DNA from 3 places in the Bacillus cihuensis genome. Region 2 is predicted to be linked to each of the others. Evidence: riboswitches for the same ligand, from Rfam matches in the RefSeq annotation. Region 2 holds a riboswitch; each other region holds the start of a gene.
The links. A riboswitch is a leader RNA that binds a small molecule or an ion and turns the genes downstream of it on or off. The one in region 2 is predicted to bind S-adenosylmethionine.
Positions count from the first base shown of each region.

Region 1: another riboswitch for S-adenosylmethionine. It lies ahead of V179_RS0123760 (O-acetylhomoserine aminocarboxypropyltransferase/cysteine synthase family protein); the one in region 2 lies ahead of V179_RS26730 (riboflavin kinase).
Region 3: another riboswitch for S-adenosylmethionine. It lies ahead of metK (methionine adenosyltransferase); the one in region 2 lies ahead of V179_RS26730 (riboflavin kinase).

Region 1 is NZ_KI632498.1:392,946-403,231, forward strand. Features, by position in the region: gene V179_RS0123715 (hypothetical protein) at 1-220, opposite strand, end outside; gene V179_RS30310 (YuzL family protein) at 295-426, opposite strand; gene V179_RS0123725 (3-hydroxyacyl-CoA dehydrogenase/enoyl-CoA hydratase family protein) at 630-3,023, shown strand; gene V179_RS0123730 (acetyl-CoA C-acetyltransferase) at 3,077-4,255, shown strand; gene V179_RS0123735 (acyl-CoA dehydrogenase family protein) at 4,316-6,100, shown strand; gene V179_RS0123740 (arsenate reductase family protein) at 6,357-6,713, shown strand; gene gcvH (glycine cleavage system protein GcvH) at 6,785-7,168, shown strand; gene V179_RS0123750 (toprim domain-containing protein) at 7,447-7,803, shown strand; gene V179_RS0123755 (thioredoxin family protein) at 7,819-8,130, shown strand; SAM riboswitch class I at 8,318-8,425, shown strand; gene V179_RS0123760 (O-acetylhomoserine aminocarboxypropyltransferase/cysteine synthase family protein) at 8,531-9,844, shown strand.
Region 2 is NZ_AYSD01000010.1:42,621-52,906, reverse strand. Features, by position in the region: gene V179_RS26740 (ATP-binding cassette domain-containing protein) at 1-403, opposite strand, end outside; gene V179_RS26735 (ABC transporter ATP-binding protein) at 387-1,379, opposite strand; gene V179_RS0100245 (ABC transporter permease) at 1,394-2,299, opposite strand; gene V179_RS0100240 (ABC transporter permease) at 2,317-3,264, opposite strand; gene V179_RS0100235 (ABC transporter substrate-binding protein) at 3,290-4,885, opposite strand; gene V179_RS0100230 (acyl-CoA dehydrogenase family protein) at 5,029-6,222, opposite strand; gene V179_RS0100225 (LLM class flavin-dependent oxidoreductase) at 6,258-7,646, opposite strand; gene V179_RS26730 (riboflavin kinase) at 8,063-8,563, opposite strand; SAM riboswitch class I at 8,661-8,765, opposite strand; gene V179_RS0100215 (hypothetical protein) at 9,010-9,216, opposite strand; gene V179_RS31410 (DUF5381 family protein) at 9,340-9,555, opposite strand; gene V179_RS30910 (hypothetical protein) at 10,129-10,281, opposite strand.
Region 3 is NZ_KI632495.1:2,404,400-2,414,685, reverse strand. Features, by position in the region: gene V179_RS0117315 (Gfo/Idh/MocA family protein) at 35-1,060, shown strand; gene V179_RS0117310 (VOC family protein) at 1,308-1,676, shown strand; gene pckA (phosphoenolpyruvate carboxykinase (ATP)) at 1,998-3,584, opposite strand; SAM riboswitch class I at 3,915-4,077, shown strand; gene metK (methionine adenosyltransferase) at 4,294-5,490, shown strand; gene V179_RS0117295 (gamma carbonic anhydrase) at 5,749-6,270, opposite strand; gene V179_RS0117290 (alpha/beta hydrolase) at 6,500-7,303, shown strand; gene V179_RS0117285 (cupin domain-containing protein) at 7,384-7,884, shown strand; gene V179_RS0117280 (DUF2500 domain-containing protein) at 7,958-8,233, opposite strand; gene V179_RS0117275 (class I SAM-dependent methyltransferase) at 8,477-9,052, opposite strand; gene V179_RS0117270 (TIGR01212 family radical SAM protein) at 9,165-10,112, opposite strand.

The DNA of each region.
Region 1 (10,286 bases), on a different contig from region 2:
GCTGATGCATTTGGCCATATTTATTCAAGGCTTGCACGACTTGTTGATCTTGGCATTGAGCGGCGAAGAAATGAGCTTTCTTCATAGCAAGTAAATTCCAAGAAAGCATATCTTTTAAATAAAGGCTATCTTTCGTTGAAACCATTTGGGGTGGCTGTTTCATAACCCCGATAGGAGTTTGGCTCTGTGGCTGGTTGCCTTGCATATTTTGTTGCATCATATTTCCTCCCACCTCATCGTTCTTCTAAAGAACACCACTATTAAAAGGAATACATACTATAGTGAGGAACAACTTCATTTTTTAAATTGATTATTTGTACTGTTCACTTTGTTTTGTCCATGTCCTTCTACTCCAGGACCTGCGTTGCCTTTTACGCTCGCTGCACTTACTGCAGCCTTTGATGGGTTATCTTTACGCTTAACCATTTACGAATCACCTCCTACCTCGTTAGTCTTTGTGGTTAGAGAAATAATATGTCACCATTTGTTGAATGAAAAAGTGGCGTTTTTAGCCAATAATGATTGCGGAATTTTCTGAAATCAACTATATTTAAGATAGAAAAAGGTCGCGTATTTTTTTAATGAAAAAATGAATGAGTATTCATTCAAAACAATTAAGTAAGGGGGATATGAACTTGGTTCGACAAATCAGAAAGGCCGCTGTTTTAGGGTCAGGGGTTATGGGCTCAGGGATTGCTGCACACCTTGCTAACTTAGGAATTCCAACTTATATATTTGATATCGTCCCCAGAGAGCTTTCTGAGGATGAAAAGAAACAAGGATTGTCACTAGAAGATAAAGCGGTTAGAAACCGATTAAGCCGTACATCTATTCAAAACCTCTTGAAACAAAAGCCTGCCCCACTTACTTCAAAAAGTAATCTCGCACTAATTGAGGCAGGTAACTTTGAAGATGACATAGAAAAACTTGGCTCTGTGGATTGGATTATTGAGGTCGTCGTTGAAAATTTACATGTGAAAAAAGAAATTTTTGCAAAAGTTGATCAGTATAGGAAGCAAGGGAGCATCATCAGTTCCAATACATCTGGAATCTCGGTTGAGGCTATGGCAAAAGGGCGTTCGTTAGACTTTCAAAGGAATTTTTTAGGAACTCATTTCTTCAACCCTCCTCGTTATTTAAAGCTGCTTGAAATCATTCCAACAAAAATGACGGATCCAGAAGTGCTTTTATTTATGAAACAGTTTGGTGAAGATGTCCTTGGAAAAGGGGTTGTCGAAGCGAAGGATACACCCAATTTCATAGCTAATAGAATTGGAACATATGGTTTGCTTGTAACTGTACAAGAAATGTTAAAAGAAGGTTTAAGTATCGGTGAAGTAGACTCCATCACAGGACCAATGATTGGTAGACCGAAAAGTGCAACGTTTCGTACACTCGATGTTGTTGGGTTAGACACATTTGCTCATGTAGCAAGAAATGTATATGAACAGGTAGCTGGTAAAGAAAAGGAAGTTTTTCAGATTCCTGATTTCGTAAACAATATGGTTGAAAGAGAGTGGCTGGGAAGTAAAAGCGGCCAAGGTTTTTATTTGAAAAAAGGAAAGGAAATTCTCGAACTTAATCCAAAAACTTTGGAATATATTCCGAGAAAGAAACTAAAAACGCCCTCGACTGAAATGAGCAAGCAGGCAAAAGGTTTTTCTAATAAAATGAAGGCGCTCGTATATGCGGATGATCGTGCCGGACAGCTTTTGTGGAAGATAATAACCCCGGTGCTCACTTACTCTGCTGTACTGCTTGGTGAAATCGCAGACGATATAGTAGCAATTGATCAAGCAATGAAATGGGGATTCGGTTGGACACATGGTCCGTTTGAAACATGGGATGCGATTGGTCTAGAGAAGTCCGTAACGAAATTAGAGCAAGAAGGCGTTCACGTACCAGAATGGATAAAAGAAATGCTAAGAAATGGGTTCACTCACTTTTACAAAGAAAATGAACAAGGTGAAATGCTGTACTTCCATCATGGTGAATATAAGTTAGTTATCGAAAACCCTAAAGTAATCGATTTAAAAAAGATGAAAAAACAAAAAGGGGTCATTAAAAAGAATAGTGGTGCAGCCTTAATTGATATCGGTGATGATGTGGCATTACTTGAATTTACTTCACCAAACAATGCAATCGGACTTGATATCATTCAAATGATCAACTATTCGATTGAGGAAGTAGAAGCGAATTATAAAGGTCTGGTTATTGGTAACCAAGGGAAGAATTTCTGTGTCGGAGCGAATATTGCTTTAATGCTAATGGAAGCGCAGGATGACAATATTTTCGAATTAGATATGGTCATCACTCAGTTCCAAAAAGCGATGTTAAAGATAAAATACAGTTCGAAACCAGTTGTTGCAGCCCCGTTTAATATGGCTTTAGGCGGAGGTGCTGAAGTGTGTCTTCCGGCAGCTCGTATTCAAGCATCTTTAGAAACATATATGGGCCTTGTTGAAGCGGGAGTTGGTTTAATTCCTGGCGGTGGAGGAGCGAAGGAGCTTTATTATAAGACGTTGACAAGCTTGCCAAAAGGTGTGGAAGTTGATTTGCAGAAAGTCGTAAACAAAGTATTTGAAATGGTTGCTACGGCAAAGGTTTCCTCATCGGGAGAAGAAGCACGTGAAAATAATTTCTTGAATCTGGTGGATGGAATCAGCGTAAATCCAGATCACTTAATATATGATGCGAAGCAAGTGGTTCTGGCTTTGCATGATCAAGGCTATAGGGCTCCAGTAAAGGAAAAAATTCCAGTAGTTGGCGAATCGGGGTATGCAACTCTGTTACTAGGAGCAGAGTCGATGCGCCTAACAGGATATCTCTCTGAACACGACATGGTCATTGCGAAAAAGCTTGCCTTTGTTCTAGCTGGCGGTAAAGTTCCATTTGGTACAGAGGTGGATGAGCAATACTTATTAAACTTAGAAAAAGAAGCATTCTTAAGCTTAATTTCTATGACAAAATCACAGCAGAGAATGCAACATATGCTTCTTAAAGGAAAGCCGCTGCGCAACTAATCATGATATATGCATTTAGGTAGATTCTTACATTTAAAATAAGGAGGATCCTTATGAGAGAAGCGGTAATAGTAGCTGGAGCAAGAACGCCAGTTGGGAAAGCGAAACGAGGTTCTCTTGCCAAAGTGCGGCCGGATGACCTAGGTGCTCTTGTCGTGAAAGAGACATTGAAGCGTGCTGGCAATTACGAAGGAAGCATTGATGATTTAATCATTGGATGTGCCATGCCAGAAGCAGAACAAGGCTTAAATATGGCAAGAAACATCGGCGCACTTGCCGGTTTGCCCAATTCTGTACCTGCCATTACCATCAATCGCTATTGTTCAAGCGGTTTGAACAGTATTGCCTATGGTGCCGAAAGAATTATGCTTGGATTTAGCGATACAGTCATTGCTGGCGGAGTAGAATCCATGAGTATGGTACCAATGATGGGGCATGTGACTCGTCCGAATACAAAGCTTGCGGAAACGTCACCTGAATATTATATGGGAATGGGGCATACAGCAGAAGAAGTAGCAAAGAAGTTTGGCATCTCGCGTGAAGACCAAGATGCTTTTGCGGTTCGGAGCCATCAAAAAGCAACAAAGGCAATTGCGGCTGGAAAATTTGTTGATGAGATTGTGCCCGTTGATGTAACCATTCATTCTGTTGGTGCGGATTTAAAGCCTGATTTAAGAAGCTATCAATTTACGACAGACGAAGGTGCACGTGAAGGAACCACAATAGATATTCTTAGCAAGTTACGACCAGCTTTTTCACTAACAGGTTCAGTAACCGCTGGTAACGCCTCACAAACAAGTGACGGGGCGGCGGCTGTTATGGTCATGGATCGTGAGAAGGCGACTTCACTTGGCTTCGTTCCACTGGGGAAATTTCGTTCATTTGCAGTAGCTGGCGTACCTCCTGAAATTATGGGGATTGGTCCGGTAGCGGCAATTCCTAAAGCATTAAAACTAGCGGGGTTGGACCTCTCAGATATTGGTTTATTTGAATTGAATGAAGCGTTTGCCTCACAATCGATCCAAATCATCCGAGAACTTGGTTTAAATGAGGAAATTGTGAATGTAAACGGCGGTGCAATTGCCCTCGGTCATCCACTAGGGTGCACCGGTACAAAATTAACGCTAAGCTTGCTTCATGAATTGAAACGCAGAAATCAGCAATTTGGCATCGTAACGATGTGTATTGGCGGCGGCATGGGAGCTGCTGGAGTATTTGAGTTAATTGGATAATGATTTTCTTGGCTGACAAGGAAGGGCCTGACCCTTGAATTCGATTAGGAGGTACGGTAGATGGCTAAGCAAACTGAAACGTTGATTAAAGGCGGCGGTTTTTTTATTGAAGACATTACGTATGATCGAATATTCACTCCAGAGGATTACACGGATGAGCAAAAAATGATTGCAAAAACAACGGAGGACTTTGTCATTAATAAAGTATTACCAGAGGTTGAATATTTAGAGAGCCACGAATTCGATCGCTCAGTGAAATTGCTGAAACAAGCCGGTGAACTCGGCTTGTTAGGGGCAGATGTTCCAGAAGAATACGGAGGACTCGGTCTTGATAAAGTCAGTTCCGCACTAATTGGTGAGAAAATGTCTCGTGCAGGCGGATTTGGAATTACACATGGTGCTCATGTTGGAATTGGTTCTCTGCCAATCGTTCTTTTCGGGAACGAAGATCAAAAACAAAAATACTTGCCACTGCTTGCAACAGGTGAAAAAATTGCCGCTTACGCTTTGACAGAGCCAAGTTCAGGATCGGATGCTCTAGGAGCAAAAACTGTAGCAAGACTGAATGAAAAAGGTACTCACTACGTATTAAACGGCGAAAAACAATGGATAACCAATTCGGCATTTGCTGATGTATTCATTGTATACGCAAAAATCGATGGAGAAAAATTCTCAGCCTTCATCATAGAGCGTGAATTTTCAGGTGTATCTGTCGGCGCTGAAGAGAAGAAAATGGGAATCAAAAGTTCGTCTACACGTACGTTGATCCTTGAAGACGCTCAAGTGCCAGTTGAGAATCTCCTTGGTGAAGCTGGTCGCGGGCACGTTATTGCTTTCAATATATTAAATGTCGGACGTTATAAATTAGGTGTAGGTGTAGTAGGAGGGGCGAAGCGTGCCTTCGACCTTACTGTAAGCTACACGAACCAACGTCAACAATTCAAAACAGCCATTTCATCATTTAACTTAACAAAAGAAAAATTGGCGACGATGGCTTCGAAAATCTTTGCAGCCGAAAGTTCAGTCTACCGTACAGTTGGACTTTTTGAACAAAGAATGAGCCAGCTGTCAGATGAAGAAGTGAAAGATGGCAAAGCGGTTGCAGCATCCATTGCTGAGTATGCGATTGAATGTTCATTGAATAAATTCTTTGCTACAGAAGTGTTGGATTATGTTGTAGATGAAGGCGTCCAGCTACATGGCGGTTATGGTTTTATGCAAGAGTACGAAATTGAACGAGCATACCGCGATTCACGAATCAATCGCATTTTTGAAGGGACGAATGAAATCAATCGCTTATTGGTACCGGGAACATTCTTGAAAAAAGCGTTAAAAGGCGAGTTACCCCTTCTACAAAAAGCTCAAACTCTCCAAGAAGAATTAATGATGATGATGCCTGAGGAACCAAGCGATGAGCCATTGGCACAAGAAAAAATGCTAATGAGAAATGCAAAGAAAATCGGCTTGCTTGCGGCAGGACTTGTTGCACAAAAATTTGGACCTAAGCTTGAGGAAGAGCAAGAAATTCTGGTAAACATTGCGGATATCGTCTCACTTGCATATGCGGCTGAATCTGTTATTCTGCGTACAGAAAAGGCAATAGCTACAAATGGATTACTAAAGAACAAACAAAAGGTTCTTTACACAGAAATCTTCGTTCAAGAAGCATTTAATGAAATCGAGCAGCATGCAAAGGAAACTTTAATTGCTATAGAAACGGGCGATCCATTGCGTATTATGCTTTCTTCTCTTCGCAAGTTAACTAGACATACACCCATCAATGTTATTGCCAAAAAGCGTGAAGCCTCTGTTAAATTAATTGAAGCAGGAAAATTTGTGTTATAGATTAAAAAATGAAATAAAGACTCTGAGAACTTGAGCGTCTTCACTGTTCAGGTATTCTGGGAGTCTTTTTGAATGAAGCGCATGGGGGTGGGGCGTGGGGCTTCGCAAAATTAACTTCGCACCTCCACCATTGTGATTAGGCGAATGTAGCATACTATATTATTTATCCTCCGTGGAAAATGATGGTGTTTTTTACGTCATGTTTATTTTGTATTACGACTAAAAAACGGGTATTCTATCAATAGGTGGTGAGAAAATGGCCTTAACATTTTATTGGTATCCAAAATGCGGAACTTGCCGTAAAGCTAAAAATTGGCTTGATGCACATGAACTTACATACAAAGACATCCATATCGCGGAAAATCCGCCTTCAAGTTCTGAATTGAAAGAGTTGTTCCGTAACAGTGGTCTGGAATTAAAGAAATTTTTTAACACAAGTGGTCAAAAGTATCGTGAAATGGGATTGAAGGATCGTTTGAAAGATGCTTCTGAACAAGAGATGCTAGAGTTATTAGCTTCAGACGGAATGTTAATAAAGCGTCCGATTGTTACAGACGGGAAAACGGTAACAGTCGGTTTTAAAGAAGAAGAATTTGAGAAGAATTGGATTTAAACACTTCCAAATTGGAAAATCTACTTTATACTATAAGAGTGATAGTACTACATACTTGGAGGGATTTACTAATGACAACACCAAAAGAACTACGTTACTCGGAAGAACATGAATGGGTTAAAACTGAAGGTGAAACGGTTCGTATCGGAATTACACACTTTGCGCAATCAGAGCTTGGTGATATCGTGTTTGTTGAGCTTCCAGAAGTAGGCGATGAAATTAAAGCGGACGAGCCATTCGGCAGCGTGGAATCTGTTAAAACAGTTTCTGAATTATATGCACCGATCAGCGGTAAAATCGTTGCAGTGAATGAAGATCTGAATGATAGCCCTGAGTTTGTCAACGAATCCCCTTATGAGAAGGCTTGGATGATCGTAGTCGAACCGTCTGACAACAGTGAAATTGAGAAATTAATGACAGCAGAGTCTTACGAAGCAATGATTAACGAAGGATAACGTGTTAAATGAGGAAGACTGCTGCGACGGTCTTCCTTGTTTTATCGGTCAATTATTGAAATTTCCTGTATGAAGGACATGGGGACGGGTCTTCGCAACCTTCTAATATAACCTACCTACTTAGCAGGTATACTTATTTAATTATAGAAAGTCCCGAAAATCCGTCTCCGCACCGCCGCCATTAGGATTAGGCGAGTAGCGTGCTACAGGATTGATCCTTCATGGTAATGGATGGCGCTTAACTTTTGTACATTGAATGAACTAAAAGATGGGTGATGATGTTGTTCGTGAAGCCTGAGGTTGAAAAAATTCTTATTGTCGAAGGTACTTCTGATAAGCGTCAAGTAAAAAAGATCTTGAATGAAGATATTGAGATTATCTGTACAAACGGGACAATCTCTTTAGTTCGATTGGATGAACTTGTGGAAGAGTTGGAAGACAAAGATGTTTATATCCTCGTAGACGCAGATGATTCTGGAGAAAAACTTAGGAAACAGCTGATGCGTGAATTGCCCAATGCATCCCATATTTATATAGATAAAATGTATCGTCAAGTGGCGGATGCCCCGCTAAAACATCTTTCAACTATGCTACTTTCAGCTAAAATAGATGTGAAAATGAAATTTTTAGAATAGAGGATAGGTATTACCATGCAAGAATGGAATGAAAGAGAATTAAATGACGCGATTCAACAAAAGGATACTTTTTGCTTATATTTGTATACCCCGATGTGTGGAACTTGTCAGGTCGCTTCAAAAATGCTAACTGTAGTGTTAGAGATGTATCCTAAATTAAAAAGCGGCAAGATGAATATGAACTATATTCCAGCCATCTCAATACAATATAAGATAGAAAGTGTCCCTTGTTTGTTGCTTATTAAAGAAGGACAATTGTTGGAGAAAATTTACGCATTCCAATCTGTCCCTTATTTGTATACTCTCTTAAAAAAGCTGGAATTGTAAAGAAGGCCCAACAACACTTCGTATCAATGACACGGTAAAAGTCGATGCGTGTGAGGTATGGGTCTTCTTAAGTTCCCATTTATCCGGCAGCAATATTTGACGTAGGGCAAAATAAAAATAAAGTTGACGAGCACTATAGGCCGTGATATATTAGTCCTAAGATTAATTTACCGAAAATTAAAATAATTTCTTATCAAGAGTGGTGGAGGAACTGGTCCTACGAAGCCCGGCAACCGGTATGTAATATCATACACGGTGCTAATTCCAGCAGAGTATTAGCTCTGGAAGATAAGAAGAGTTGATAAAAACCTCTTCTTAAAGAGGTTTTTTTTGATTCTCATCCACTTAGTTTGCCAGGGCGAAAAATAAGGAATAAATGACGAAAAGGGAGTGGATTTGCATGGGAGAAGAAAAAAACAATTATCGATTTGAGACATTAAGTGTACACGGTGGGCTTGAGGCTGACCCGACTACTGGAGCTAGATCATTACCAATTTATCAAAGTAATGCTTTTGCTTTTAAAAGCACAGAGCATGCAGCTAATTTGTTCGGTTTGAAAGAGAGTGGTTATATTTATTCAAGAATTCATAACCCAACCGTAACGACGTTCGAGGAGAGAGTAGCGTTATTAGAGGGGGGCATTGGTGCATTAGCAGTATCTAGTGGTATGGCTGCAATCACGTTAGCGATTATGAATATCGCAGGTGCGGGGGATGAAATTGTAGCTGCATCCACTTTGTATGGCGGTACATATAATTTATTTGCCAACACACTTCCGAAATATGGGATAAAGGTCCATTTTGTATCACCTGATAGTCCTGAAAACTTTAGAGAAGCGATTACTTCACGAACAAGAGCGGTATTTGCGGAAGTGATCGGGAATCCAAGTTTGCGTGTTTTTGATATTGAAGCAGTAGCAGATATTGCACATGAAGCAGGTGTTCCGCTCATTATCGATAGTACGTTTGCGACACCATATCTATGCAGACCGATTGATTTTGGCGCTGATATTATCGTTCATTCCGCAACAAAATGGTTACTGGGGAATGGCACGACAATGGGCGGAATCATTGTAGATGCAGGAAAGTTTAATTATAATTCACCGAATTTCCCAGGATTTACTGAACCAGATCCAAGCTATGACGGAATGGTGTATAGTGAAGCATGTGGCCCAGCTGCATTTATTACAAAAGCTCGTGTTCAACTGCTTAGAGATTTAGGGCCACAATTAAGCCCGCAGAGCGCATTTCAATTTGCGGTAGGATTGGAAACATTACATGTGAGAATGAAGGAACATATTTCGAATACGAAAATTATCATCGATTATCTACAAAATCATCCTGCGGTTTCTTGGGTCAACTATCCGGGTAATGAAGATCATCCTGATAAGAAATTGGCTGATAAATATTTACCAAAAGGAGCAGGATCCATTGTCACATTTGGCATTAAAGGTGGCAGAGAAGCGGGAGCAAAACTGATCGACTCTATTCGCCTTTGGTCTCATGTTGCGAACGTTGGGGATGCAAAAAGTTTAATCATCCATCCAGCAAGTACGACACACCAACAGCTTACTGCGAAAGAAATTGAGAAAGCTGGCGTAAGCGAAGATTTGGTACGTTTATCAGTGGGGATTGAGAACGCCCAAGACTTAATCGATGATCTTGAACAAGCAATCGAAAAAGCTACTGGCATCCATTCACTTACGGTAAAATAATTTTTTCCACTCTTAACGGGCAGTAAGATCCCAACCTTAAGATTCTAAGCATGCTAAAAGAAGATAGGTGGGATCAACTGCCTGTAAGGGTCCGATTGGATAGATACAATGAATCTTACCGATGCATGAGCGGAGATAAAGTTTGTGCCCATGATGTGTGTCACAAAGACGAAGACATGAGGACGCGGCGTACTGTCTCTGATTCATTGAATAGAGTTTGTACTGTCGAATGATCGAAGCAAGAGCGAAAATCTAAGCGACAGTAGAATAAGACTAACAATCATTGAGGGATGAAGAAAACCCTCAATGATTGAAGTTTCACTTTATATAAAAACGATTGTTGGCAAGTTTTTTTAACAGACTTTCATAAAATAGAAATATAATACATTGACACTCTATCTTTTTGCATGGTATTATTCCAACGAAAACAAAATGAACTTTA
Region 2 (10,286 bases):
CGGCTAACTCAGCAGCTAATCGGTTATCGCTAACGCCAAGTCGTAGCATCGGTTGAACAATTTGTTCACCAATCGGCTTTCTTGGGTTTAACGATGATTTGCTATCTTGAAAAATCATTTGCATATTTCGATAATAAGGAAGCAGCTCTTTATGTGAAAGATTTGTAATCTCTTTTCCATCAAAAAACACACTGCCCACACTCGGTTCAATTAATCTAGCTATTAATCGCCCTAAAGTAGATTTACCAGAACCAGATTCACCAATTAAACCGACGATTTCTCCTTGCTTAATCGTTAAATCAACTTGATCTACAGCGGTGAGTGATTCGTGTTTCATTCCAAAATGCTTCTTTGCTCCAGGGTATAATTTGCTTACTTTTTTCGTTTCAACCAGTATGGTCACGTCGCTCAACCTCCCTATTGAAACAAACCGCAAAATGCTCGTTCCCAAAAGCTACTTGATTTGGAACCTGAGTAAAACAACGACTAGTAGCTTCTCTACATCGCGGTGCAAAACTACAGCTATTTGGTAATGTTAATAAGTCAGGCGGGCTTCCATCAATCTGAACTAAACGATGATGCAATTTTTTCATGCCAATTTCCGGAACGGCCTTTATTAACCCTTGTGTATATGGATGCCTTGGCGCTGAGAAAATTGAACGAGTTTCACCATATTCAATAATTTTCCCTGCGTACATCACAGCCACTTTGTCGCTAAGATTGGCAACAACTCCAAAATCATGAGTGATTATAATGATGGATATATTTAATTCCTGATTAATTTTTTTTAATAATGTTAAGATTTGCTTTTGAATTGTTGCATCAAGAGCTGTTGTCGGTTCATCAGCAATTAAGATTTTCGGCTGACAGCTAATCGCCATGGCAATGACAACACGCTGTCTCATCCCACCACTTAATGCATGGGGATACGCATTCATCACCCGATCAACATCCGAAATACCGACCTTTTCTAACCAATAACTAGCTTCTCTTTTTGCCTCTTTTGGCTTGATGTTCTTTCTATAAGCAATCGTTTTAGAAAGTTGTTGACCTATTTTATAGGTTGGGTCTAAAGCAGTTAACGGATTTTGAAAGATCATCGCCATTTCTTGACCACGAATCAGATTATAATCTTTTTCAGTTAGTTTCGTTATCTCCCTTTCATTCAATCGAATGCTTCCTTCGGTTATTCTAGCGATTTTTTTAGGCAATAATCCCATGATTGACATCGCCGTCATACTTTTCCCAGATCCAGACTCACCAACTAGTGCTAGTATTTCTCCAGATTCTAATTGAAAATCCACTCCATTAATGGCCTTGACCATACCCCTTGGCGTTGTGATTTCTGTATGAAGATTACGAACTTCTAATAATGGCAAAGAATCTCCCCCCTTTATCTTTTATGTGGATCAAGCAAGTCTCTTAATCCATCCCCTAGCCAATTGAAACCAAGTGAGACAATTAGGATCACAAAACCAGGAATCGTCGCCGAATGGAGGGCTCCTCTTGTTAAGGCTTGCATTCCATCTGCAGTCATTTTCCCCCAATCTGCATCAGGCGGCTGAATCCCGAGTCCAAGAAAACTAAGTCCGGATGAAAATACAATCATGACACCAATTAACGAAGTTGAATAAACAATTAAAGGAGAAATCACATTCGGCAGTAATTCTTTGAAAAGAATAGTAAAACGAGATGCACCTAGTATCCGAGCAGCATCTATATATTCTTTTCCCGTTTCAGCAACAACTGCAGCATATAGCACTCTAGTCATATAAGGAATATTGGCAATTGCAATAGTAGCCATGATCGTATACATCCCTGAACCTAGTACAGCCGCAATGGAAATCGCAAATAAAATAGTTGGAAATGCTAATAATACATCTAAAATTCGCATAATAAATCCGCCAGTTCTTCCTTGCATAAATCCCGCAGTTAACCCTAAGACAACGCTAACGATAAATGCGATACATATTGGAATAAGTGTAGTCCACAATGAGATCCTTCCACCCCATATAAGTCGACTTAAAATATCTCTGCCTTGATCATCTACACCTAAAGGGTGACCAGCCGTCCCAGGAGGAGCAAGACGCAATTCCCCATTTCCAACATTAGGATCATAGGGAGATATCCACGGTGCAAAAAGTGCGAATACAACCGTCATTATGACAATCAATCCTCCAACGAAAAAGAGTTTATCTTTAGAGACAAATATCCAAAGGCGTTGTAAAAGATCAACGATTGTTGTCCTCTTAGAAAGGAACGGCAATCCAGATTGACTAAAACCACTAGCTTTTCTCATACGAAGTATTCACCTCTCTAGCCTCTTAGACGAGGATTTAATAACATAACGATAATATCGGTTAATAAATTTACAATTACAAAACAAGTAGCTACAAAGAGAACACCCGCTTGGATCATTGGGATATCTTGAGCCGTTATCGAGTTATAAAGTTGTGTTCCGATGCCTGGCCAAGCAAATACTGTTTCAACGAATAAGACACCTCCAATTAAATAACCAACTTGCAGCCCTGTAATATTAATCACAGGTGATAAAATGTTGCGAAACAAATGTCGCTTAATAATTAATCTTTTAGGGATGCCATATGAGCGAAATGTATTCATATAATCCGCATTCATAACATCGATAACACTTGAGCGAGTCAACCTAGCTATAACAGAAAGTGATGCCGTAGCGGCTGCGAAAGCCGGTAATAATGTGTGTTCAAGTAAACTTGTCAAACTGCCCTCATTTCGTAAATCGTACATACCTGAAGAAGGAAGCCACCCTAACTTTAACGAGAAGAACCACATGAGAACAATCCCGAGAAAAAATCCTGGAATATTGGCGCCAACTTGTGCAAAAAACATACTCGTTTTATCAAACCAAGATGAAGGCTTTAAACCTGAGAGAGTACCGAGCGTAATCCCAATAACTACGCTAATGATTAAACTGAAAATCGTTAATATCAAAGTATTTTTTAATTTTATTAGTAATACTTCAGAAACAGGAACGTACATGACGATCGACTGTCCTAAATCACCTTCCAATAACTGACCGAGCCAAACTGTATACTGCTTCCAAAATGGTTGATCTAATCCTAATTCTTTGTTTAAAGCTGCGATACTTTCTGGTGTCGCCGTTTGCCCCAATATGTTGATCGCTGGATTTCCAGGTATTAGATAGACAATAAGAAAGACAAAGAAAGTAACACTTAATAAGACAGGGATCACGGAAAAGATCCGTTTAACAATATACATCAACATAGGATGGCTCCCCTCCTCTCACTGTTTACTTCTTGAGCCAGACTGTATGTAAGTCATACCAATCTTGAGCAGGTACTACAAAACCTTCTACATTTTTGCCAAATGCGTATGGTGTTCGATTATTGGAAAGTGGAACAACAGCAGCATTTTCCGAAACAATTTCATTCGCTTTTTTCCAATATTCAATCGCCTTTTCCGGATTCACTTCATGAATCCCACTATTAACCGCCTCATCAAATGACGGATTATGATATTTTCCTACATTAGACCCACTCTCAGAGTGCGCCACAATATACAACCAATATGGTGTAACAAATCCCCAAGACATACTGTTTAAGCCGACTTCTTCTTTCATTCCGGCTCCCCATTCAGATAAATAGGAATTCCATTCATACGTTTCAATATTTAATTTAATCCCTACCTTTGCTAAATCTCTTTGTACCCATTCAGCAACTGCTTCTGTTCCAGCGTAAGTCTGTAATGTGGTAGTAAATCCATCTGGGTAACCAGCTTCTTTCAATAATGCTTTTGCCTCGTTTGGATCATACGTATAATCCTGAAATGCTGGATCATAGGCTTCATTACCAGGTGATTGAATACCGTACGCAGGGGAAGCTGTATCTTTCAATAAATTTTTCGTTAGCCCTACCCGATCAATCGCATGGATGAATGCTTGACGAATTTTTTGATCTTTAAAATACGGATTATTAAAATTGAAAGAGAAATAAAATACTTCAGGAATATCTCCTTCTCCAATGTTAAACCCTTTTTCTTTTAACTGAGCAACACTGTCCGGGAAGGGCGATGAAATAATATCTACTTCACCTGTTTCTAACGCTGTCACTCTAGCAACTGCATCAGGGATCGGTCGGAAAATGACTTTATCAACATGGGCTTTATCTCCCCAATAATCATTAAATCGAGCGATTTCAATTTTTTCCCCGCGAATTCTCTCGACAAACTTAAATGGACCTGTTCCAGTAGGATGCTCTCCATACCCATCATTTCCCCATCTTTTTAATGCTGTCGGGCTAAGAATCAATCCAGTTCCCCAACTACCTTGAGCGAGCATTCTTAATAAAGGAGAGAAAGGTTCTTTTAATATGAGTTGGATCGTATATTCATCAACGATGTTAATATCCTTCAAAGATTGATAAGTCAGTGCCATTTTAGAGGCGCTAATCTGATCATAATATTCAAATTGTTGATCCCATGAGCGACGGATATTAAACTCAACTGCTTCTGCATTAAAAACTGTACCGTCGTGAAATTTCACACCTTCTCTTAGATGAAACGTATACGTTAAACCATCTTCAGATATATCCCATGATTTGGCTAATTGTGGCTTAAGAGCGGGTACCTTTGCATCAACAGACGATTTAGATAAATCCTCCGTTACTAGTGATTCATGAATTTGCCGGTTCACGCGAAATGTTTCCCATCCCCCTTCTCTTGTCGGGTCAAGAACATCAACATCTGATCCAAGGCCAACAATTAATGTTCCCCCCTCATTCCCCTGATTGTTTGAACTAGTATTAGCTGTATTTTCCGAACAACCTGATAAGATCGTTGCGAAAAGAAGCAGTAGACTTAGACTGATATATAATCGACTCTTATTCATAGTTTCCTCCTTAAAATCACTATATTTTTCAAGTTAAATAGAGTAAAAGCGCAAAACAAAAACAAGATTATCGAACTAAACCTTGTTTTAATACAGAACACAATTGCTACATCCTTTACTTAACACGATTAGATTTATTAGAATTATGCATAGGCCCCTGGTGCTGGGTATTCTCCCTTCAAGAACCATTTTCCAACTGTATGTCGTTTGTATTCAGCAGGATTATGTAACGTATGTGTACGTACATCTCTCCAGTAACGATCGAAGCCATTTTTCCTAGTGGCTGAACGAGCACCCATCACTTCAAAAATACCATTGGTAATCTCAAGTGCTACCTCACCAGCCAATACATTCGCAGCTGCAACAAGTACAGCTGTTTCACCCCGTTCTTCTGCTGATAAGCTTAAACCTTTTTCCCATGCTTGGGAGAATTTTTCAGCCGCTCGATCTGCTAAGCCAATCGCTGATTGAAGATTAATCCAGTAATGTCCATATTTATTTTGAATCGATGGATCTTCTATTGCTTTTTGATAGCCTGATGTATACCAAGGTTTGGATTGGGTTAGCGTATACTGCCTAGCTTCTTCTAAGGCTCCTTGTGCAATCCCAACGAAGACATTCAACAGCACAGTTTGAGAAATAGTGGCTCCGAGTGTGGAAAATGCAGATGTTCCTGAGCCATTATCTGAATATCCCTCAGGGAAAACCTCACTTTTCTCAACCATTACATTTTCGAAAGTAACCGTCCCACTCCCTGTTTGTCTTTGACCGATTCCATCCCAATCATCTAGAACAGTCACCCCAGCGCGATTCGTCGGAATAGCCCCGATAAATAATGTTGGATTTCCTTTTTCCTCCCATGAAATTAACAAATAATCGGAGTCTGGGGAGCCTGAACTAAATGATTTTTTACCATTTAAAATTAATTGATCTCCTTCATCCGTAGCGAATAAACTACGATCTAACGGATTCGACGCATTGCCCCAAAATAAATTTTCTTCCACTGTTTTTTTTAGGTAATAAGCTCTTTGTTCCTCTGAGGCAATCAAAAAGAAATCAGCTACAAAAAATGTATGATAGCCAAATATATGGGCAACTGAACCATCCACCTTTGCCAGTTCCCGAATTACTTGACTTACAGTCACCCAAGATTCCCCATGGCCACCATACTCTTTCGGAATTAGAAGTTGTAATAACCCACTCTTTCTTAATGCATCCTTTTGAGCTTTAGGAACCCCGCCTTTTTTATCACGCTCTTTAATATCAACAGCAAACTCAGCTGCAAGCCCAGCCGCTATCTCGACATAATTTTTTACTTGATCTATCACTACAGTCATTTGTCTCTCTCCTTTGTTTTCAATTATTCACCATGTCAGACGCGCTCTAATAAATGAATGTTTCGGTAACTAGATCCAATATGATTTTCAGGTAATTTCGCCTGACCTTTGCCAAAAATCTTTTCTCGATACGTACCTTCTTCATATTCCGTTTTAAAAATCCCACGTCTTTGTAGTTCAGGAATAACAAGATCTACAACATCCTTAAATGTGCCAGGCGTTATGGCATAGGCTAGGTTAAATCCATCGATATCCGTCTCAGCTACCCATTCTTCAAAGGTATCTGCAATTTGTTCAGGTGTTCCTACTACGACAGGACCTATCGCACCAATTCCAGAGAATTGTGCCAATTCACGTACTGTCCACTGTTTATTTGGGCTCGATTTCGTAATAACCTCGACAGCTGATTGCATAGCATTTGTTTCCATATATTTGATCTCTTGATCTAAATCATATTTTGAGAAGTCAATACCGGTCCAACCGCTTAATAAAGCTAAGGCACCTTCAAGATTGATATAGCTTACTAACTCCTCATATTTGGCCCAAGCCTCCTCCTCCGTTTGACCAACAATAGGGGTCATTAAGGTGAATATTTTTACACTTTTTGGATCTCGTCCTTCTAGAGCCACTAGATCTCGCAAAGATTTTACATATGCAGCTGTTGCTTCTTTTGTTGGTGAAGAAATAAATGTACATTCCGCATGTTTACTTGCAAACTGACGCCCCCTCGCTGAACCTCCTGCTTGATACAAAACAGGGGTTCTTTGTGGTGAAGGCTCGCATAAATGAATGCCTGGCACATCAAAATATTTGCCATGATGATTGATTTCATGCACTTTTGTCGGATCAGTAAAAACCCTACTCTCTTTATCTTTTACAACCGCATCATTTTCCCAGCTTCCTTCCCACAGCTTATAGCAAACTTCTAAATATTCCTCCGCGATATTGTAGCGTTCCCCATGTTGAAACTTATCGCCGATCTCGATATTTTTAGTGCCGCTTTCTAAATAGGAAGTCACTATATTCCAACCGATTCGGCCGTTTGTTAAATGATCCAATGTTGACATTCTTCGAGCAAATGTATAGGGGTGTTCGAAAGTTGTCGAACAGGTTATCCCAAAGCCTAAGTGTTTCGTCGCACGAGCCATTGCTGAAACAAGCATCATCGGATCATTGACAGGTACTTGTGTTGCTTGGCGGACTGTAGCAGTCTTATCTCCTCCAAACACATCATAAATGCCAATTACATCCGCAATAAACAAACCATCAAATCGTCCTCTTTCCAATAATTTCGCGAGTTCTACCCAATACTCTATATTGTTATATTGATGTGATTGATCCTCTGGATGTGCCCACAGCCCAGGGGACATATGTGCCACACAATTCATATCAAACGCATTTAGATAAATTCTCTTTTTAGCCACTTTCCTCTCTCCCCATTCGCTTTTTGACTTCTTCGCTTTACTAGTTTCAATTATAATTAAACATATTTGTTTAGTTGGTTTTAGGTAAGTATTTAGCCCCTTTGCTAAATACATTTCCTATTGTTATACATATTTTGTTACGACAACTATATTGTTAAAGTCGATCTTTAGATTCCATTTTATAAACGTCCAAGAATTCATGCAGTTTTTTGACAAGCCCGCCACTTCCAAATCGGATTACTTTATCTCGCTTCAGCTCCGATTCTACTTCTTTGGCAAACTCTAAAAAGGACAATAGATAAATTCTGCGTGAGAGAATATTGACTATGCCATACTCGTAAAACCAGTTATCAATTGTATTATAAATTCCTTTGTTTAACCCATACTGTAAATGGCACCAATTAAAGAATTGTAAATCAGGCAGATTCAGATATTTGCTTTTTCCTAAGGGTTTTCCTTTCTCCGTCTTTATAAAAATCCTCAAATTGTTTAAATTCTTCGATTGCACGATTGATGTCCTCCGTAATTTGTATTTTTAATAAATCAATTGAAGCAAACTTTTGCTCCTCCCTGACTTTAAAAAGAAGTTGACACTCTATGAACTCTCCATATAGGTCATCGGAGAAGTCGAGAAGATGAACCTCAAATGTTTTTTTCAAAGTTGATCCAAATGTTGGTTTAACACCAACATTCATAACGCCTCGATATTGCTTTTCTTTTACAACTACCTGTACGCCATATACCCCATTCGCTAACAAGACATTTTCTGCATCTACATTGGCTGTAGGAAAACCTAATTGCCGTCCCATTTTCCTACCATGTACCACTCTCCCAAAAAGAGATTCAGTAATAACTTCCTTCCCTTCACCAAGTAAAATAGTGTCAAATTCGAATGGTGCATCCTGATTGTTCATCATCTACACATCCCCTTTTATATTTTGTAAATACAAAAAAACTCTTCTTATTAAAGTGATAAGAAGAGTGAAATGTACACAAACAAGCTACCATTGTCTCCTCTTATCTTTCGAACCATTAGTTCGCTGGAATTGGCACAGTACTCATAAAGAGCCTTTTGCCGAGATTTCATTGGACCAGTTCCTCCATCTCTCTTGATAAGATTCTATATATATGAAATTTTAAATCACATCGGATTACTTAGAATAATTATTACATTCAATATATAAAATGTTCAATTTTTTGTCAAGTATTTACTATCTGATTTTTCTGATACTTCACAATACATGTTTAACGTTGATAAAAGATTGCCATTAAGTTATTACTAAGACTCCTATGTTAACAGAGCGAATTCTTTAAGGAATATGTCTGGCAGGAGTTCTTTAAGAAAGCTGCCTTAGGGTATTCTTTATTTTTTTTCATGAATTGTGATTTCCCTCTTAACTTCCTCAATATTGGTGTCACTATAAATTTCTGTACCATGTCCACCCGTGGTTTTAGCTAGCAATTCTTTCACCTCATTATAAGACATACCTGAACGTTCATTTTTTCTTTTAACTGCATCAATGTTTGTTCCCGCCACCGTAAATGTATCTTGATGATTGTTGTTTTCCATTATAAAGAAACCTCCATTCCGTTTCCCTTAATTTCTCCTCAAAAGTTCTTTTTAATCCGAAACATAAAGAGAAAAGGCCACTATACGGAGTTTGGAGGTTAGTTCTGCAACAATCATAAAGCTCTAATCAATCTTCCGCTCCTGCCGTTCATATCTTACTTCCTTCAACAATACATTTAAATCCACTTTACGATCCCAAACTTTTCTCGCGTTTTCTGTCATATATGGAAATATAAATTGATCAACCATTACTTGATAATCAAAATCATCAAGTAAATTATAAGTTGGAATCCTTACTTTTTTATCATCATAAGTTTCGATAACAACATAATTTATCAAATTGAATTGATTTCTCAGCAAATCAATATTACGAATATCGTTAATAGAACTTTACCTGGATTAAAACCAGGCAGTATCTAGAGGACCAAATACAGGAAAATAGGAGTTAGCATAACGCCTCCAAAGATATAGATTAACGAATAATTCGAATAGAACTTAAATCCCTCAATTATTAATACCGAACAGCTTATTAATCCTCCTACATAGGCTACAGCTACCCAGACATACATAAATATGGATCCCTTTACTTAAATAAGCTCGTTTTCCCCCTTTATATTTAGCAAATGATGCACCTACTTAAGCAAAGAATGTTTTATTATTGAGCAATAGATTGTTAATCATGACTCATTTACTCTTTGAAAATTTAAATCTACCACTTCTTTTGCTAACAATGAGTAAGATGCAATTTCTAAAACCATTTTCAACTCAGAATCATTCATAGTTGCAAAGTTAGCTTCTTTAATCGAAATACCATGTTCATATACCCCTTCACTAGAAAATGATAAGATTAACTCTTCTATGCTCAATTGAATCGAATTGATGAACCATTACCTCATCATTCATTACTTTATATTAAGATAGATTAATAATGATCTGATAACCTAATACGGACAGTTGCAAAGGCCATAGAAAAAAGTCAATACATCCAGGTACGCATCCATCATCCATGCCCTGTTTTCCGTCATCTTTTTTCTTTTTTTTCGCTTTATAATTATAATTCTTCATCATAC
Region 3 (10,286 bases), on a different contig from region 2:
GTTAATAAAGAAAAAAGCTAGGGAGGGTTTGTTGATGAGTACTTTAAAAGTAGGTGTTATCGGATGTGGAAGTATATCTTACTATCGTCATTTACCCGAATATCATGCTAATAAGGAGGTTGAAATCGCTGCTGTTTGTGATATCGATGCAGAACGAGCTGAAAAAGTGGCCACGCAATATGGCGCTAAAGCATTTTCCGATTATAAAGAAGTATTGAATCTAGCCGAAATTGATGCAGTTAGCGTCTGCTTACCTAACTATTTACATGCACCTATTTCTATTGAAGCGTTGAATGCTGGAAAACATGTGCTTTGTGAGAAGCCGATGGCGACGTCAAAGGAAGAAGCAGAAGCAATGATTCGAGCTGCAAAAACAAATGGAAAAACGCTGATGATCGCACATAACCAACGATTTGTAGCCTCCCATCAAACGGCAAAAGAAATCATCGATTCAGGCAAGCTCGGAAAAATTTATAGTTTTAAAACAACATTTGGCCATCCAGGACCAGAGGAATGGAGTGCAGACGGTGCCGATAGCTGGTTTTTTAATAAAAAACAGGCTTTTATCGGTGCGATGGGCGACCTTGGCGTCCATAAATCAGATTTAATGCGTTATTTACTTGGAGAGTTTACTGAAGTTGGTGCATTCATTGAAACAAGTGCGAAGAACAATACAGAAGTGGATGACAATGCCATCTGTATTTTACGTACGAAAAGCGGAATTATCGGCACGCTTACAGCAAGCTGGGCTTATGTAACAGGTGGAGACAATTCTACGATAATCTATGGAGAAAAGGGCAATTTGCGATTAGAAGCCGACCCAGAATATTCATTAATTGAAGAATACCAGGATGGCAAAGTGATTCAGCATAAGCTTGATAAAATCCAGACGAATGAAGAGGCCGGCCAGACCAATTCACATGTTATCGACCATTTTGTAGACTGTATTTTGGAAAATAAAGAGCCGCTAATCACTGGTGAAGAAGGATTGAAATCACTAAAAATCATTCTAGCTGCAATTGAGTCACAAAAAACGAAAAAAATTATTTCGTTGGACTAAGAGTGTTTGTGAGATGTGGTGGTCATAATAGTGTGCTTAGTTGAAATGAGTGAGGCAAATTGCCCCTCTTTTTTGCTGTTAAAACAGTTAGTTAGCACAATCTCTGCCGATACGATCGTTTGTCCGGGTAATAAGGAGAAGCTGAGGATCATTGGGCTTTGGTTGCCTGTTAAACAGGGATAAAAATCTTCATAATGGTCATTTTGGAATATAATTGAAGTGCACATAAGTTTAAGGAGGGAAACTAATGTCTTTTAGCTTCACAGGCATTCATCATGTTCAATTGGCTGCACCACCAGGTTCTGAGGAAGTAGCAAGGAAGTTTTTTGTGGGAATATTAGGAATGGAAGAAATTGAACAGCCTGAGCCTATGAAAAACCGCGGTGGCGTCTGGTTCGGTTTTGGCAATTATCATCTACATATCGGCATTGAAGAGCCGTTCTCGCCTGCCAAAAAAGCACATCCAGCCTTCGAGGTTAAAAATTTAGAAGCTCTTAAAACCCATTTAATGAAAAATGATGTGCCGTTTAAAGTGGATTATGATTACCCAGGAGTAAATAGAATTTATATCGAAGACCCTTGGGGGAATCGGGTTGAAATCTTAGAGGTGATGTAATATTGGACGACATTCTTTGTTTTGCTACTTCGAAGTGTTTGTTGCTACATTAAAAAGAAGAGCTAGACCACAACTTTTGATAATAGAAGATGTGGTCTGGCTCTTCGCTTCGCACTTTTAATAACTACATTGCCACAGTCTAAGCATACCGTAAAAAATTTTTCTGAACCAATCGCCATTTTTTATCTAGAGGACGAAAGATTTAATCGGTTACTTGTATAAATGAAGTTGCGTTACAAATCATGCAATTCATTGATGTTCCCTCACATGTCATAATTCATCATTTTATCACGTTGTTCAGAAAGTAGTGCTTTATTAATGTCAAATAATCGGCCCGCCAAATTTCTCGATATTAGCAGAAACCTTAGAGAATTTTTTGAAATTGACTTTGAATTTCTCAGCAAGCTCGGTCGCTGTTTTTGTGTAAGCTGCTTGGTTCGACCAAGTTTTAATGGGTTGAAGAACTTCGTCTGGAACTCCTGGTACATGTAGTGGAATTTCTAGACCAAAGATATCATCTTTGATGGTTTCGATATGATTCAATTCGCCCTCAAGTGCTGCTTGAATCATCGCCCGTGTGTACGCGAGCTTCATCCGGCTACCTGTTCCATATTCTCCGCCTGTCCATCCTGTGTTTACAAGGAAGACCCTAGAGTTGTTCTCATCGATTTTTTTGCCGAGCATTTCTGCATAGCGTGTCGCTGGTAATGGTAGAAATGGTGATCCGAAACATGTTGAGAATGTTGCTTCAGGTGTTGTAACACCTCGTTCTGTTCCAGCCAATTTACTCGTGTAGCCACTTAAGAAGTGATACATAGCTTGTTCTTTTGAAAGCTTCGAGATTGGAGGCAGCACACCAGAGGCATCTGCTGTTAAGAAAATGATGGCATTCGGATGACCCGCTACACTCGGATGAACAATATTGCCGATTGCTTGTAGTTGGTATGCTGCGCGTGTATTTTCCGTTAATGTCCGATCATCATAATCCGCTATACGTGTGTCTGGATTCACGACCACATTTTCCAAAACAGCACCAAAGCGAATGGCATCAAAAATTTGTGGTTCTTTTTCACGTGATAGGTTGATTGTTTTGGCATAGCAGCCACCCTCGATGTTGAAAACACCATTAGAAGACCAGCCATGCTCATCATCGCCAATTAATTTTCGACTTGGATCAGCGGATAAAGTGGTTTTACCTGTTCCAGACAAACCAAAGAACAGAGCAACATCCCCTTCTCTACCGACGTTTGCTGAACAGTGCATCGGAAGAATTCCTGCTTCGGGGAGCAAGTAATTCATAATGGAAAAAACAGATTTTTTCATTTCTCCGGCATATTCAGTCCCACCGATTAGTACGGTACGTCGTTCAAATGAAATAATGATGAATGTTTCTGATCTTGTTCCGTCAACGATAGGATCCGCTTTGAAGCCGGGAGCAGAAATGACCGTAAATTCTGCTTGATGACCGAGTAACTCCTCATTATTCGGACGCACAAACAATTGATGGGCAAACAAGTTGTGCCAAGCATACTCATTGATGACCTGAATAGGAAGGCGGTGCTGAGCATCTGCGCCAGCGAATCCTTTGAATACAAAAATCTCATCTTTTTGTTTTAAATAGTTCATTACTTTATTGTAAAGGTTTGCAAAAGCATCTTCAGAAATAGGTTGATTCACCGGACCCCAGTCGATTTTGTCATTGAATGCTAATTCTTCCACTATATACTTATCTTTAGGAGACCGTCCTGTATATTTTCCGGTTTCTGCGCTAACTGCACCAGTTGATGTAAGAATGCCTTCATTTCTTTTAAGAACCTTCTCAACTAATTGAGGTACAGAAAGCTGTACGTTTACATTTGATCCGGTTAATAATTGATGTAACTCATTTGAAATGCCCACTGTATTCATATATGAGATACCTTCCTTTACTGTTATTTATAGAAGTAGTATAACACATTAGGTTTAATAGTCTATACTAATTGTAGTGTTAAACTCATTTTTTTCAGAAATAGGTAATTTACCCCGTATTATGGGCTGTAGCTCCTAACTTAAGGCTAAAAGGAATTGAAAAAGCGTAGCGCATGTATTTGCGACACTAGACGGGACTAATATTCAGTGGGAATGAAGTAAAACTCCACTGATTGAAATAAAGGACACATGTTAATGGTTCCTAAGATTAAGGAAAAAATTCTTGACACTTTTCCGTGTATTACGTTATTATTTTAAATTGTACGGATTCTCTTATCCCGAGTTGGTGGAGGGACAGGCCCTAAGAAACCCAGCAACCTGCCGAAGTGTAGAAATTTTGAGAAAGATTTATTGCAAGTAAGCAATTTTTCTTTTAATAATTTTGGCGTTGGTGCTAACCTGAGCAAGGTAAAAGACCCTTGAACGATAAGAGTGAAAGGATAGATTCAGTTAATAAACCTTTCCTCAATGACAGGGAAGGTTTTTATGTTTTTCGGGAACACTGATGAACAATGCTGAGAAGTTCTGCATCTATTATAGAAACCAATAAGGGAACGAGCTCCGTCAAAAAAGGTGGATGAAATGGATGGGGTAAAATCCTCCGTTTGCGTACCTAACACATATTTTCAATATTTAAGGAGGAATTAAGATGTCAACAAAACGTCGTCTTTTTACTTCTGAGTCTGTTACAGAAGGCCATCCGGATAAGATTTGTGATCAGATTTCAGATTCAATTTTAGATGCTATTCTTGAAAAGGATGCTAATGCGCGTGTTGCATGTGAAACTTCAGTAACTACTGGTCTTGTATTAGTAGCTGGTGAAATTACAACATCTGCATATGTAGATATCCCGAAAATCGTTCGTGAAACAATTGCAGGAATTGGCTATACTCGTGCAAAATTTGGTTTCGATGCTGAGACATGTGCTGTTTTAAGTTCAATTGATGAGCAATCAGCAGATATCGCTTTAGGTGTTGACCAAGCGCTTGAAGCACGTGAAGGTACAATGAGCGATGCTGAAATCGAAGCAATCGGTGCAGGGGACCAAGGTTTAATGTTCGGATTTGCTTGTAATGAAACAGAAGAGCTTATGCCACTTCCGATTTCATTGGCACACAAACTTTCTCACCGTTTGACTGCTGTTCGTAAAGATGGCACACTAGCTTACTTACGTCCAGATGGAAAAACACAAGTAACGATCGAATATGATGAGAACAATCAACCGGTTCGTGTTGATACAATCGTTATTTCAACACAACATGATGAAGAAACAACATTAGAACAAATTCAAGCAGACTTAAAAGAACATGTAATCAAAGCAGTCGTTCCTGCTGAATTAATCGATGCTGATACGAAGTACTTCATTAACCCAACGGGTCGCTTTGTTATCGGTGGACCACAAGGTGATGCTGGTCTTACAGGACGTAAAATTATCGTTGACACATACGGCGGGTATGCACGTCACGGCGGTGGCGCATTCTCTGGTAAGGATGCAACAAAAGTTGACCGCTCTGCAGCCTATGCTGCTCGTTATGTTGCGAAAAACATCGTAGCTGCAGGACTTGCTGATAAAGCAGAAGTGCAATTGGCGTATGCAATTGGTGTAGCGCAACCAGTGTCAATCGCAATTGATACATTTGGAACTGGAAAAGTGAGCGAAGAGGTATTAGTTGACTTGGTGCGTGCTAACTTCGACCTACGTCCAGCTGGTATTATCAATATGCTTGACTTACGTCGCCCAATTTACAAACAAACAGCGGCTTATGGACATTTCGGCCGTACAGACGTTGATCTTCCTTGGGAACGCACAGACAAAGCAGCAACATTGAAAGAACAAGCTCAATAATATCCAAAAAAAGAGGAATCCACATTGTGGTTTTCTTTTTTTTGGATAATTTACTAAGAAATACTGGGAGGTATGAGTTATTATAGAAGAGACTAGGAGAGCGTGTAAATGCGTATAGCGATTTTCTAATTGTGAGGAGCGAGTCAATTTAAGAATAAATATGTGTAAAAGGGTGAAAGTTAGATCTCACATCTAAAAGCACTTGAACATAATATGCGATGAATAGAATGTGAGGTCAGACGCACCCTTTTAATAAGATCAATCTAGAATTTGTTTCTCATTCTTGTAGTACTGCCCTTTTTCCGCGTATTCGCGGACGATGCGTTTCATGTCTTCCCGATCTGCATCGTTCAGTTCCCGCACGACTTTAGCGGGGCGCCCGAAAGCGAGTGTATGGGGTGGAATAACTTTCCCCTGTGGCACGAGGCTTCCAGCACCGATAAATGCTCCCTCGCCGATTTCTGCTTCGTCCAGAATGATTGACCCCATCCCGATAAGCGCTCCTTTGCGTAGTTTGCAACTATGTAGGGTGACTTGATGACCAACAGTCACTTCATCTTCAATAATGAGCGGGTTGTTTGGGCTTTGATGAAGAACGCTGTTATCTTGAATGTTCACTTTGTTACCAATAATGGTTGGCGCTACATCGCCGCGAATAACAGAATTGAACCAGATTGTTGTTTCCTCGCCAATCATGACATCGCCCGTTACGACAGCGTTATCAGCGAGGTAGGCACTCGGTGCAATTTCTGGTTTTTTTCCTTTATAGGCGTAAAGAATCATTAATCCATCATATCCTTTCCGTTTCGTTATTTTTACTATACAATAGTTCGAGGTATTTCGTTATAATAGATTCAATCTTTATGCGATAATTAGACTGAAGTCTTAATCCGTGTACGAACAATTTTTGTAAATAGTATTATAGCCTGATAATCCGGGATAAAATAAAGAATAGCAAAGTGTAAATAAAGATTTAGCATCTTGAGGAATAGTAGGAGGAGATTTTCATATGTGGAAATGGGAGGCAGACGTTACCCCAAAAGGAGTCATCGTCATCGTTCATGGTGCTATGGAGCATCACGGACGCTATAAATGGCTATCACAAATGTGGCGGTCCGCCGGTTACCATGTGATTATGGGAGATCTTCCAGGGCAGGGTATGACAACTCGTGCATATAGAGGACATATTCAATCCTTTGATCAATATTTACTTGAAGTAAAAAAATGGATCGAGGAAGCATATCAATATTCCCTCCCGGTTTTTTTACTTGGTCATAGTATGGGTGGTTTAATTGCAATTAGACTACTCCAGCAAGAAGAGTTGGATTTAGCAGGGGTTATTCTTTCATCCCCTTGTTTAGGGTTAGTGAAACACCCATCTAAGCTAATGACTGCGATTTCGTTAGGATTGAATGTGACGTATCCGACGTTCAGAGTGGACTCAGGTTTAACCCCTGAGCTTGTCACAAGAAATGAAGAAGTAAGGGAGTCGGATTTAAACGATTCTTTATACGTAACGAAGGTTTCGGTTAGGTGGTATCGTGAGCTTACGAAAAACATGAAAGAAGCTTTTGAAGATATCCCTGAATTTCAGGATATTCCCTTGTTGTTGATGCAGGGAGGCGATGACCTCGTTGTCGATAAACGCCCGGTTCGCGAATGGTTTAATTATAATCTTTGCAGTGAAAAACAATACAAAGAATGGCCACATTTATATCATGAAATATTTAATGAGCCGGAACGCGATGATGTATTTCAATATGCGCTAGGTTTTGTGGAAACGAGATTAAAGACGCTCGGGTATGTCCTCTGACGAAAGGATCACCCTCCTTTTTTGGCAACCATATTGAAATGTAAAAATAAAAGAATAAGAAGAGTCAGGAGTAGCAGCACATGAAAAACGCAGAATTTTGGATCGAGAACTTAGCGATGATTCCTCATAAAGAAGGGGGATATTTTAAAGAATTGCTTCGCTCAGAGAAAGAAATAGTCACGGAAACTTCTAAAAAGAGACCGTATTACACGAGCATTTATTTCTTACTCCGTGCAGGAAATCCTTCTCATTTCCATCGTTTACAATCGGATGAAGTATGGTATTTCCATACTGGAGACCCATTGAATATACATATCATTCATCCAAATGGTGAATATGAAAAAGTGAAGCTCGGACTTAATGTGGAACAAGGAGAAGTTTTGCAAGCTGTTGTTCCAAAGGGAGCTATATTTGGGTCGGATGTAGCTGAAACTGCAGATTATTCATTAGTAAGTTGCATGGTCTCCCCTGGGTTCGACTATCAGGATTTTGAGTTATTCACCCAGCGTGAATTACTAGCAGATTATCCTAGTCATGAACAAATCATTAAGAAACTTGCTTATGAAGAGTTACCTGAATAAGATGTGAACGAGATTGGTTTAAAACGAGCCAATCTCGTTTTAAACCAATCTCGTTCGTATTGACTCCGTTTATTTAGTTTTCCCTTTTTCGGGTAAACCCGAGATATCTTGTCCCTTGAAAGTGTAAATCACCAGAATCCCCTTCAGTTAATTGGCCATATTCGAAGTCCATTATCTGGAATTCCATTCGATCGTCGCCACTATCAACTTCAAATGTAATGTAATAATGATTATAGGCCCTCGTTTCCCCTCCGCCGTGTATACTAGTTCTTTTGGCAACAACTCTAGCTGGGACCGTTAATCTAGGAGCATCATTATTGCTGCTCCAAGTTGAAATCCCCTTAATCATCGCAATGATTATAATTCCGAAAATAATGACAAAAACTATGATAAAAAAATAGGTGCGATTTCGAACAGAAAATCACTTTGTGCTCCATACATGGTGCTCGCCCCTTTAGTATTATTTTATATATACGATGGCGATTGGTAGCAGTTTCAGAAATAAGGAAATTTCCTATAAATAAAGTGCCAGACCTTACACAACATTAGAGTGTGAGGTCTGGCACTTTAAGGTACTCTATATTTTAAGATTTTACTTTCTTTTTTCAATAGCAACAATAAACGGCGGCTTATTCAACTGATTGATGAAACCGTATTGTAGAACATGAGCTTCGTCCTGGGGTAGCGACGTGGCATAATCGAGCAAGGCATTACGTTCGATTGCACCTTCTGTGTGACCATGGTAGATGACAAGAACGATGATTCCGTTGGGTGCCATGATCTCAAGTAGCTGTTCAATCGCAGCAATGGTTGTATCAGCACTGGTGACGATGGACTTGTCGCCACCTGGAAGATACCCTAAATTGAAAATGGCAGCTTTCACTTGACCAAATTTGTGCTCTGGCACATTGGCTTTTATATGCTCATGCCCAGTATAAAAAAGCGTACATTGCTGCAGCAGATTTTCCGTTTGTAATTTTTCTTTCGTATTTGCTATTGCTTCCGGTTGAATATCGAAACCATACACATGTCCAGTTTCACCAACGAGTTGTGCCAGATATGCTGTATCATGTCCATTGCCACAAGTCCCATCTATTGCAATGTCACCCGGCTCAATTGTCTTCTCAAGCAGAAACCGAGCGAAGGGAAGAATTTTCATAAGTATCATCGTTTTTCACTTCCAGTGTCATTGTTAAATTTATCTTAAATTAGCGGGCAGTAATACCTCATTTTCGTCAAAATCGAAAAATACGCGTCGAATTTAAGATTTATGCTTCAAATCAGATTTGATAAAATTTCCCTTGCCAGCTGTCCCGTTTTCTTAGCTCTGCATCAATTGAATTCAACACATCCCATTTATTTACGCTCCACATTGGTCCGATCATCAAATCGATCGGACCGTCACCAGTAATTCGGTGAACAATCATTTCAGGGGGGATGATCTCCAATTGATCGACAACAAGGTTCACATAATCTTCTTGTGTTAAAAATTCGAGCATCCCTTTTTCATATTGCTTGACCATTGGCGTTCCTTTTAGTAGATGAAGTAGGTGAATCTTGATTCCTTGAACGTCCAATTTCGCTACTTCACGAGCTGTTTCCATCATCATGTCATAGTTTTCGAGTGGTAGACCGTTAATAATGTGTGTACAAACGCGGATCCCATGTTTTCTAAGCTTGGCAACGCCTTCTTGATACATTTTGTAGTCGTGAGCACGGTTAATGAGTAACGCTGTTCGTTCATGGACGGTTTGCAGCCCAAGCTCGACCCATAAATAAGTTCGTTCGTTCAGCTCAGCCAAATAGTCGACAACATCGTCAGGAAGACAGTCAGGTCGGGTCGCGATCGATAATCCAACTACACCATCCTGACTTAGTACGCTTTCGTATTTTGCCCGTAATTCAGAAACAGGGGCGTGAGTGTTTGTATACGCTTGGAAGTAGGCCATATATTTTCCGTTTTTCCATTTTTGATGCATTTTTTCACTGATTTTCTTAAATTGAACATCCAACGGCTCAACTCGATCTCCAGCAAAATCACCTGAACCAGCAGCACTACAAAATGTGCAGCCACCATGTGCCACTGTGCCATCACGGTTCGGGCAGTCAAAACCGCCATCCAGTGCTACTTTAAAAACTTTATGTCCAAAATGCTTTCGCAAATGATAATTCCAAGTATGATATCGTTTATTGTCCATCGCATACATAAACGGCTTTGTTTGATTCAAATCAAAAACCTCCTAAAGCTAAGCTTTGCTTGATTATTATACTACAGTCAAGCGTTTCGAAAAGAGGAAATGGTGTAGTGATGTATTTTTGTATGAAGGACATGAGGGCGGGGCTTCGCGACTTATTAATATAACCACTACTTAGTTTATTATAGAATGTCACTAAATCCAGCT